Regions from separate parts of the Aliiglaciecola sp. SL4 genome, predicted to be linked through region 1. Evidence: riboswitches for the same ligand, from Rfam matches in the RefSeq annotation. Region 1 holds a riboswitch; the other holds the start of a gene.
What was found. Region 1 has a riboswitch for cobalamin ahead of AB6T38_RS18355 (TonB-dependent receptor plug domain-containing protein). Riboswitches for the same ligand answer to the same signal wherever they lie in the genome.
Positions count from the first base shown of each region.

Region 2: it holds a riboswitch for cobalamin, as region 1 does, so the genes downstream of both, AB6T38_RS11400 (ABC transporter ATP-binding protein) here and AB6T38_RS18355 (TonB-dependent receptor plug domain-containing protein) in region 1, are expected to answer to the same signal.

Region 1 is NZ_JBGOSE010000019.1:36,983-42,242, reverse strand. Features, by position in the region: gene ccoG (cytochrome c oxidase accessory protein CcoG) at 1-373, shown strand, start outside; gene AB6T38_RS18360 (serine/threonine protein kinase) at 370-1,353, shown strand; cobalamin riboswitch at 1,396-1,622, shown strand; gene AB6T38_RS18355 (TonB-dependent receptor plug domain-containing protein) at 1,692-3,554, shown strand; gene AB6T38_RS18350 (DsbA family protein) at 3,702-4,355, shown strand; gene AB6T38_RS18345 (thiol:disulfide interchange protein DsbA/DsbL) at 4,385-5,005, shown strand.
Region 2 is NZ_JBGOSE010000006.1:260,638-265,897, reverse strand. Features, by position in the region: gene AB6T38_RS11410 (TRAP transporter large permease subunit) at 20-1,378, opposite strand; gene AB6T38_RS11405 (TRAP transporter small permease subunit) at 1,378-1,911, opposite strand; cobalamin riboswitch at 2,054-2,183, shown strand; gene AB6T38_RS11400 (ABC transporter ATP-binding protein) at 2,336-3,175, shown strand; gene AB6T38_RS11395 (FecCD family ABC transporter permease) at 3,168-4,196, shown strand; gene AB6T38_RS11390 (cobalamin-binding protein) at 4,199-5,101, shown strand; gene AB6T38_RS11385 (BolA/IbaG family iron-sulfur metabolism protein) at 5,175-5,260, opposite strand, start outside.

The DNA.
Region 1 (5,260 bases):
GACCTCCCTCTTAACCTATGAAATTATTGCTAGGGTGCCATTAGAAGTCGACATTATCAGAGATCGCAACTCACTATTTAGAGAAACCAACGACGGTCTTATTGAGAACGTATATACCTTAAAAGTACTGAATAAGTCACAAACTGAACACACGTATAAAATTGACATTGTGGGCTTAGAGGGGAATAAATACATAGGTCCAGACCAAGTCACTGTTGCAGGTGGTGAAGTCTTGAACTTGCCCATAAGTATTGCTATTGACCCTTATGCGTTAAACGAAACTGTAACAGAATTTCAATTTAAGGTTACTTCAATTGATGGCAACAGCGATCCCGTTGAGATGAGCGAAACTAGTAAGTTCATTTATCGATGAATGACTTAAATGCAACCACCTTTGATTTTGCACAACTCGGCCCTGATACCATTTTAGATGCCATTGAGTCTAAAGGATACTTAGTAGACTCAGGCTTATTGGCATTAAACAGTTATGAAAATAGGGTTTATCAGTTTGTTTGTGATGACAAACGACGCTATGTGGCCAAGTTTTACCGTCCTCAGCGCTGGACTCGAGAACAAATTCAAGAAGAGCATGATTTTGCTCAAGAACTGCATGACCGTGAAATCCCTGTAGTTGCTCCCTTACGGACGGAGAACGCATCATTACACAATTATCAGGGGTTTTATTTTGCTATCTTTCCTTCCGTGGGTGGCCGTCAATTTGAGGTTGATAACCTTGATCAACTGGAATGGATGGGACGCTTTATTGGTCGTATCCACCAAGTATCAAAAGGCCAGTCGTTTGCTTACCGACCAACGTTTAGTATTCAGGAGCACTTGCTTGAAGCAACAGCAACCCTGCAGAAAACAGAACTCATTCCGAGCAGCTTGCACACGGCATTTTTCACTATTTTAGAGCAAGTGACAGCGTTAGCTGCTAGCTTATATAAACCCAATTCTTCCATACGTCTTCACGGAGATTGCCATCCTGGCAATATTTTGTGGCGAGACGGTCCGACTTTCGTGGATTTGGATGATTGTAGAATGGGACCCGCCATTCAAGATTTATGGATGATGTTATCTGGTGATACATACCAGCAACGAATACAAATGGATACCCTAGTTGAAGCCTACGAAGAATTTGCTCAATTCGATAGTGGGCAATTAAGTTTAATTGAACCTTTACGCGCAATGCGCATGGTCCATTATATGGCGTGGTTGTCGCGTCGCTGGCAGGATCCCGCCTTTCCTCAAGCGTTCCCTTGGTTTGCAGATGCTAAATATTGGGAACAACAGATTTTAGCCTTAAAAGAACAATATTCCGCCCTCCAAGAACCAAGTCTGACCTTATTTTAATAACAGAAAGCATAAACCCCTATTTTTTTAAGAACAGATGGATATAATGCTCACCTCTTAGGTGCCACCATGGGTGGTTAAACGGGAAGACAGTGCAATTAGAGTAATATCTGATTTATGCTGACGCTGCCCCCGCAACGGTAAACAAGTGATACCAAAAAGTATTGATGATTAATAAGTTACCACTGTTTGAAAGAATGGGAAGGTATTAATCGAGTCTGTTACGACACTTGTAAGCCCGGATACCGGCCTGAGACGCATAGGTTTGTGCACAAAACCACAAACTGTCACTCATATGATCTAGTACTCGGGCGGAGTACTTAACAAGGCTAAACAAAATGCAAAATAAAACTACTCTTATAGGGTTAAGCGTTAGCTTGGCTCTAGCATCTTCCAATCTCTATGCTCAATCAAACTCACCAGAACAACAAGACATTGAAAAGATGACCGTTGTATCTAGCCGAATTCAGTTACCCACTAACCGACTAGCGACCAGTGTTTCTGTGTTAGACGAAAGCGATATTGAAATGCAGACAGCAATCAATGTAACTGAAATTTTGCGTCAAACCCCAAGTGTTGGCGTATCAAATTCAGGCGGTTTAGGTAAGAGTACAGCTGTCAGAATTCGCGGTGAAGAAGCATTCAGAACCAAACTATATATAGATGACGTAGAGCTAAGTGATACATCTTCTCCACAAGTTGCTCCAATTTTTGATGATGTGTTAATTAACCAATTATCTCGAATAGAGATTTTACGTGGTACTCAAGGGCTTTCATACGGGGCTGACGCTGGTGGTATTATCAGTATGTACAGTAAGCAACCAGTAAAAGGGTTTGAGGCCAGTGGCACCTTAGCTGCGGGTACATTTGACACACAAATATTTAATGCTGACATTGCTGCTGGCAACAATAGCGGTGCATTTTTTTTATCGGCTGCAAAAGTCAAAAGTGACGGTTTTAACGCGAAAACTAGCGATGAAAGTGGCGAGAAAGATGGTTATGACAACCAAAGCGTGCACTTTAAAGGTCAATTGACCTTAACGGAAAACATCGCGGCGTCTTTAGTGTTTCGAAATGTCGATGCCGAAAATCAATACGATGGTTGCTACGACAATGCCACTTTCGCGTTAATCAATGCCTGTAGCACTGAAGCTGAACAGCAAACGTTTCGCGGCGCTGTAAGTTATCAAGGGAACAATAGTCAACATCAAGTTGCTTATAATAAAACTGATGTAGATCGAGATTATATCAATAATGGCGAATACGGGTTTAGCAATTCAGGTAGCATCGATAAGTTCGAATACTTAGGTAGCCTAAACTGGAAGCAGCACGACTTCGTCTTTGGCTTGGAAAAAGAAACCCAGGAAATCGATGGCAATGATTTAAGCCGAGATCAGAAAAGTCTATTTGTAGAATGGCTAGGTCAATTCGACAATCAACTGGCATTCAACCTAGGTTACAGATACGACGACAATGATACCTTCGGTAAACATAATAGTGTGCGCTTAGGTGCGGTTAAAGTCGTACCATTTGATTTTGCTGATGTGAAATTTAAAACCACCTATGGCACCGGGTTCCGCGCGCCAAGTATTTATGAACAAAGCTATAACGATGGTCCTTATGCATACGGTGACGCTGCAGGCTTGCAATTGGCTGAAGAAAACAGCGAAGGCTTAGATCTAGGTTTTGTCATCGATACCAAAAATGGATTGAGTGCTGAAATGGTCTTTTTCAAACAGTCCATAGAAAACGAAATTGTTTTCGATTTAGCATCTTATCAAGGGTATTTACAATCTAGCGGAGAAAGTAAATCCAAAGGTATTGAAACTAGCGTAGAACAAGTGTTCGCTAACGGATTAAAAGTATGGGCCAACTACACTTACAACGACGCAGAAGACAGTGCGGGTGAAGCTCGTTTGAGAAGACCCAGGAACAAATTCAATGTTGGAATTAGACACGTTTGGTTAGACGACAAACTCGCTGCAGAGCTAACATTTAGAAGTGTTAGAAATGCGGTGGATATTGCTGGCGTAAAAATAGATGATTACCAAGTAACAAACTTAACGGCTCGCTGGCGAATAGTTGAATCAGTGAGTGTTAAAGCCGGTGTAAATAATCTGTTTGATGACAATTATCAGGAAGTAAATGGCTTTAATACGGCAGGTCAAAACTTTTTTGTGTCAACCACCATTAGCTTGTAGAAAAACTTAAATATACAAAAAACCGCTTCTTGAAGCGGTTTTTTTATGCATTTCATCCGCAGATTATATTCATCTGACTGATTAACTATACCTAATCTTTTACTAGCTATGATAACCTTTAGCAAATTTTTGAAGGAATTGATTGATATGAAAAAACTATCAACTGTATTTGCGTTATTTATACTTTTATCACTGCAAGCCTGCTCTAAAGAGAGCCCATCAGAAGCAACTGCTCCGCCAGCTAAATGGAAGGAAGGCACTCACTACCAAATCATTAGTGACGAGGTTTCAGAAGAGCCCGAAGTACTTGAATTCTTTTCATTCTGGTGTCCACATTGTTTTAATTTTGAACCTATTGTAGAACAGATAAAGCTTAAATTAGATAAAGATGTCACGTTCAAAAAAGTGCATGTAAACTTTATGCGCTTTACTAGCCCAGAAATTCAAGATGCGGCAACAAAAGCCCTACTAATTGGCAGAAGTATGGACAGAGAAGAGGAAATAAATAGCGCCATCTTTAGTTATATTCATTTACAACGTCAACTGATTACCGGTACGCCAGAGTTACGAAACATTTTCTTAGCCAAAGGCGTTGATAACGGCGAGTTCGACAAATTGGAGACTAGTTTCCAAATTAATAATCTGCTTAAACAAAATAACCAAACCATCGAAACCTATCGTCAGCACTTGAGTGGGGTTCCTAACTTTATTGTAAATGGAAAATATCAAGCTACCGTTGCACAAGGTATGACTAGAGACGATATCGCAGATTTAGTTGTTTGGTTATCTAAACAAAGTTAATAACATTACTTTTATAGGATTTTATTTATATGATTTTTAAATTAACGCGCAATTTTTTAATAGCATTTGTATGCGCAGTTCCAGCTTTAGCCATGGCGCAATCGAAGTGGGAAGAAGGTGAACACTACACTGTAATAAAAGATATACCGAGCCAAACTAAACAGGTTCGTGAAGTGTTCTCATTTTGGTGCCCACACTGCTTTACTTTCGAGAGCATCGCAAAAGAACTTAAAGCTAAATTGCCCAGTGATGTCACTTTTACCAAAGCCCATGTGAACTTTATGGGGGGTGCCGAACAAGATACCCAGAACGCAGCAACTAAAGCGATGTTAGCCGCACGGAAGTTAGGTGAAGCAGACAAATTTAACACTGCGCTTTTTACTGCCATTCATAAAGAACGCAAAAGTATTGCCTCCATGGATGATATTTTACAAGTTTATTCTGAAGCTGGCGGTGATAGTGTAAAGTTGAAAAAGCTAGCCAATAGCTATGGAATACGTGGCGCAGTGCGTAAGAATGATAAATTGACCAAAGGGGTTCACAGCGTGCCAACGTTTATTGTGAACGATAAATACAAGGCAATTTTTGGCGCAAAAATGACACCAGATGAGTTTGTTGAATTGATTATTTGGTTAACCAACCAATCATAATAGATTGTTATTCCATGGCCTAGGGGCCATGGAAAATACCTAAACACCACTGGCACCTTTCACGGGGCTAAAGCAACCGCCTACAAGGGAATGATCCATTACCACACGAGGTTAAACACCCACCTGTAGCATGGCCTTTAGGCCATGGAAAATACCTAAACACCACCAATACCTTTCGCGGGGCTAAAGCGCCCGCCTACAAGGGAATCATCCATTACCACACGAGGTTAAACACCCACCTGTAGCATGGCCTTT
Region 2 (5,260 bases), on a different contig from region 1:
TTCAATAAATCCATAAGGGTCACAACATAGAAGGCAGCCACGTTACCAGATCCGGCCAAATAGCCAAGCCTATTAATAATAGCAATTGAATAATAATAAAGGGTATCACGCCTTTATATATTTGAGTGGTCTGAACATTCGCAGGCGCGACTCCGCGCAAATAGAACAATGCAAAACCAAAAGGTGGCGTCAAAAACGAAGTTTGCAAATTCACCGCAATCATTATACCTAACCAAATAGGATCGACGCCCATAGCTAACAAAACTGGCGCAATGATAGGCACCACAACAAAAGTAATTTCGATAAAATCGAGAATAAAACCGAGTAAAAAGATCACCACCATTACTAGCAACACGGCACTGAATGTGCCTCCGGGTAGCTGTTCAAAAAAGTGCTCAATTAACTCTTCACCACCAAAGCCTCTAAACACTAAGGAAAATATTGAAGCACCAATGAGAATCAGAAACACCATAGAAGTTACTCGAGTGGTGCTTAACATGACTTCTTTTAACTTGTTCCAATCAACTTGTTTTTGCACTAAGCCCAAAATAAGAGCACCTGCAGCTCCCACTCCAGCGGCCTCAGTGGGCGTAGCAAATCCCCCTAAGATAGACCCCAAGACCACAAATATGAGGATAAGTGGCGGTAACAAGGCCCCAGCTAAATTAATGGATACTTTTGATTCACGCTGTTCCTCGCCTATGGTTTTATCAATATGGCGGTGAGCAAACAACACCACATAGAGTAAATACATCCCTACCAAAATCATACCTGGCACTAAGGCACCAATAAATAGATCCCCGACAGAAACCGACTCAGGGGAGAATATCCCCATATTGAGTTGAGCCTGCTGGAATGCGCTTGATAGCACATCACCTAACAAAACCAGTGCAATAGAAGGAGGGATAATCTGCCCTAAGGTACCGGTTGCACAGATCGCCCCAGTAGCAAATGAGGGGGAATACCCTTGTTTTAACATGGTAGGTAATGACAACAAGCCCATGGTAACGACGGTAGCGCCGACGATACCAGTGCTGGCTGCTAACAACATACCAACCAAAACCACAGAAATTGCTAAGCCTGAGTTCAACCTACCAAAGACTTGTCCCATGGCGATTAATAGTCTTTCAGCAACTTTGGATTTTTCTAACATGACGCCCATAAACACGAATAAAGGCACGGCAATCAAAGTTTGGTTGGTAACTATGCCGTAGAGTCGGCTAGGCACAGCATGCAGGTAAGCGGTATCAAAAACGCCAAATAAAGCGCCACCGCCGGCAAATATTAAAGCGGTACCCGCTAAGGTGTACGCAACGGGATAACCCAGTAATAAGGTTAAACAAACAACTAAAAACATTATCAGTGAGAGGTATTCCATTATTTATCCTCTGTAATTGCGTTTTTAGGATGATTCAACCAGACATTAATATTACGAATTAACTCGGAAATCCCTTGCAAAACCATAAGACCGGCGAACAACAGTATGAAGGTTTTAAGTAAAAAGACAGCAGGTAAACCACCAGCTGCCTGTGAGTCTTCCATTATGGCCCAAGAGGATGTCACGTAGTCCCAGCAAATTATTAATATAAACAGATTCACCGGCAGCATAAAAAATAGAGTACCGAAAGTATCGACTTTAGCTTTTTTAACCTTATCAAACCCACTGTAAAAGATGTCGACTCGAACATGTTCGTTAACCCGTAACGTGTGAGCACTGCCCAATAAAAAGACACAGGCGTGCAAATACATAACAGATTCCTGCATCGCAACCCAACCAATATCAAAACCATAACGTAGCACCACAATTAACAATGTGATTAACGCCATAAATAACGTAAACCAGCTTACTAATTTGCAAATATTATCGTTAAAAACGTCAATGGTCCGCGATAGGGATGCGGCGTTAAACATTTCCATACACCTGTCTAATTATTCTATTTGTACGATATTAAACGTTTTTTTCGCAAATAACGCTAGGGCGCAAGCATAAAGATTGCTATATTTTGGCTATATATTAGATTCGGTTTTTCACTTTATTTAGGTAAGGGATAATTTTATTTCCTGCGCATCAAGTGAAACGAAATGGGAATTTGGTGTAAATCCAAAACTGTACCCGCAACTGTAATTGATAGGCAATATTGTCAGTCATGAGTCAGATACCAGCCAGATCTTCAGCTATAACTTTTTTCTAGCGTGCGGGAATTCACGATCGTCTTGGGTAATCATTTCATTGCGAATCCCCCTATTGTCAACAACGTTCATGTCGAATAAATCGGTACGAAGGCGGGCACTCGACTAACAAAAATCTATCGCCGGACTAGAACGACTCAGAAGAATGGAAAAAACTGTCACAACAATGCTCAAACTTAACCATCTTAATTACTATATTGACGAAAAACAGATACTTTCTGATATACAGTTTCAGACAGAAAAAGGGACAATCATTGGGGTTGTGGGACCTAACGGTGCGGGTAAAACCACCTTGTTGAAGTTAATCTCGGGACAGTACCGGTCTGAACAACAGGTATTCTGGCAGACAACCCCAATTGAAAGTTTCACTGCAAGTATCCGAGCGAAACAAATCGCGGTAGTGAACCAGTTCAATAATAGTGTCTTCAATCTCAATTTAGAACAAATAGTTAGTATGGGCTTACTTCCCCATCAGTCTATGTTTTCTAGCGTATCAACTGAGCACAAATCCAGAGTTGCACAAGCAATCGCGGAAGTGGGTTTGACTGAAAAAAGCCACCAACTGTTTAGCTCTTTATCAGGAGGCGAGCAACAACGAGGGCAAATTGCTAGAGCATTGGTGCAAGGAGCAGGGTTATTTGTTTTAGATGAACCCATAAACCATTTAGATGTGTATTATGAGCATCAAATATTATCTTTATTGCGCAAAATAGCGAAGCACAACAAAGTTACTATAGTGATGAGCTTACATGACTTAAATCATGCAGCCGACTATTGCGATAAAATATGCCTGCTTGCCCAAGGGCAGTTGTTAGCCTTCGGCCCACCCAAACAAGTATTGACAGAACAACGCTTGCAACAGGTTTTCAAAACTCCATGCCAAGTAATTGAAAAGCCCAACAATAACAAAATAAGAATCGAATTTTATCCCCCCAACATCGATATTGAAGAGCCCGCAGGTGATATGGGTTTAGCTGATGTCTAAGGGCAAGTGGGGATTTCTAGCCAGTTTTAGCATACTTAGTATCCTAGGAGGTCTATTCTTTGGTGCCGCTGACCTAGATTTACTCAGTGTATTACGCTGTATGGCAAATAGTTGTGAAGCCAATGTTGAAGAGGTTATTTTCTGGCAAGTTCGCTTACCTAGGGTGCTTGTGGGCTTTTTAGTGGGTGCGGGGTTAGCCGTTGCCGGGGCGACTTTGCAAAATGTATATCGTAACCCTTTAGCAGATCCCTATCTATTTGGAGTGGTTTCTGGAGCAGGTCTAGGAGCAAGTATTTCAACCCTATTGTTTAATGGTAGTTTGGCCTCACACTCTTCGATTTTTGCGTACCTAGCTCAAATCCCCTTTACTTATGCGTTACCGCTAGCTGCGTTCCTTGGTGCATTTCTGGCAGTCACTATTGTACAGATTTTGTCTCGAAAACTGTTTGGAAATCGTACCGAACATTTACTTTTGGCAGGCGTGGCGGTGTCATTTATGCTCAGTGCCCTAAGCCACTTTTTATTATTTATGGCGGAACCCTTTGCCGCTAATAAAGTGATATTTTGGTTACTAGGAAGCTTAGCCAATGCGCAAATGTGGTTCGTCTGGATTATGCTTCCAATCGTTACCATTAGTGTTGTTTTACTTTGGCTTTTTGGTCGTCATATGGACGCAATGTTATTAGGTGATGAAAACGCTCAAACCTTAGGGATCAAAGTTGATTCACTGCGTTTACTGGTATTAGTCATTTGCGCCGCACTAACATCCTGCATAGTCGCATATTGTGGTGGTATCGGCTTTGTTGGGTTAATGATACCGCATATTGTTAGAGGCTGGTTTGGAGTAACGAGCAGAAATTTAATTGTCGGCAGTGTGTTAGTTGGCGGTAGTTTTTTAATATGGATCGATGTCATCGCCAGGGTGGTTGTAGAAAATCAAGAAATCCCCATTGGGATTATCACATCAGCCATTGGCAGCTTATTTTTCTTATTTGCCCTGCAAAAAAACCGAGGACGCTAATCTTGTCTGTACCAAAGATCAAAAAGGTGCTGAATTGTTGTCTATTAGGGTTAGCCAGCCTATTGCTGTCAACCGCTAACGCCAAAACGGTACAGAATTTTGAGCAGGTAAAACAAAACGAACGACAAAAGTTTAAAATCATCGCCTTAGCTCCTCATATTGTAGAACTGCTGTTTGACATCGGTGCCGGAGAGCAAATTATTGCCACGGGTTCATATGCCGATTACCCAGAACAAGCCAAAACCTTACCGCGGGTTGGTGATCATAGTCGTTTGCAAATTGAAAAGATTTTGCAGTTAAAACCCGATCTGGTAATTGCATGGAAAAGTGGAAACCCACTTGAGGATTTGGATCGATTACAACAGTTTGGTATTCCAGTGGTTTATTCTGACCCAAAAACCTTAGAAGATGTCGGAAAAGAGTTGCTGATGCTTGGTGATCTAACCGGTAGACAAACTCTAGCAAAGCATCGTGCAGACACTTATTTAACACAATTGGCAAAACTAAGGCACGATTTTGCCAATCAAACACCGGTAACCGTATTTTTCGAAATTTGGCCTGCTCCCCTGCAAACCATTGCGGGTAATGCTTGGCCCCAACAACATTTAAACACCTGCGGTGCCATCAACATTTTTGCTGAACTTAATAATGACTATCCTTCAGTATCCCTTGAGCAAGTCATTAGCAAAATGCCGCAAGCCATTATTCAACCTAAATCAAATACGCAGTCAGTCAATAAATTATATAATTGGCAAAAGTTTAGTTTTTTGCCTGCCGTCCAGCACAGTTTCATCTTTCGTCCTGATGCCGATAAGCTCTTTCGAATGACGACCCGAGTATTAAGTGAAGTTGATGTTTTGTGTGAGCAAATTCAGCAAGCTAGGCGAGTTTATCAACGGAAGTGATCCCCTGACATCCCCATATACGAAATTAAGGCGTGCCCAGAAAGGGAGTAGGCACACCTAGATACAAACTATTTTACGATGCGGCTTGTTTCATTCCACCTAAACAATTAGGTGAGTCTGGTGAGTTACCGTATAAATTTTGCCATTCTTCTCCGGTGT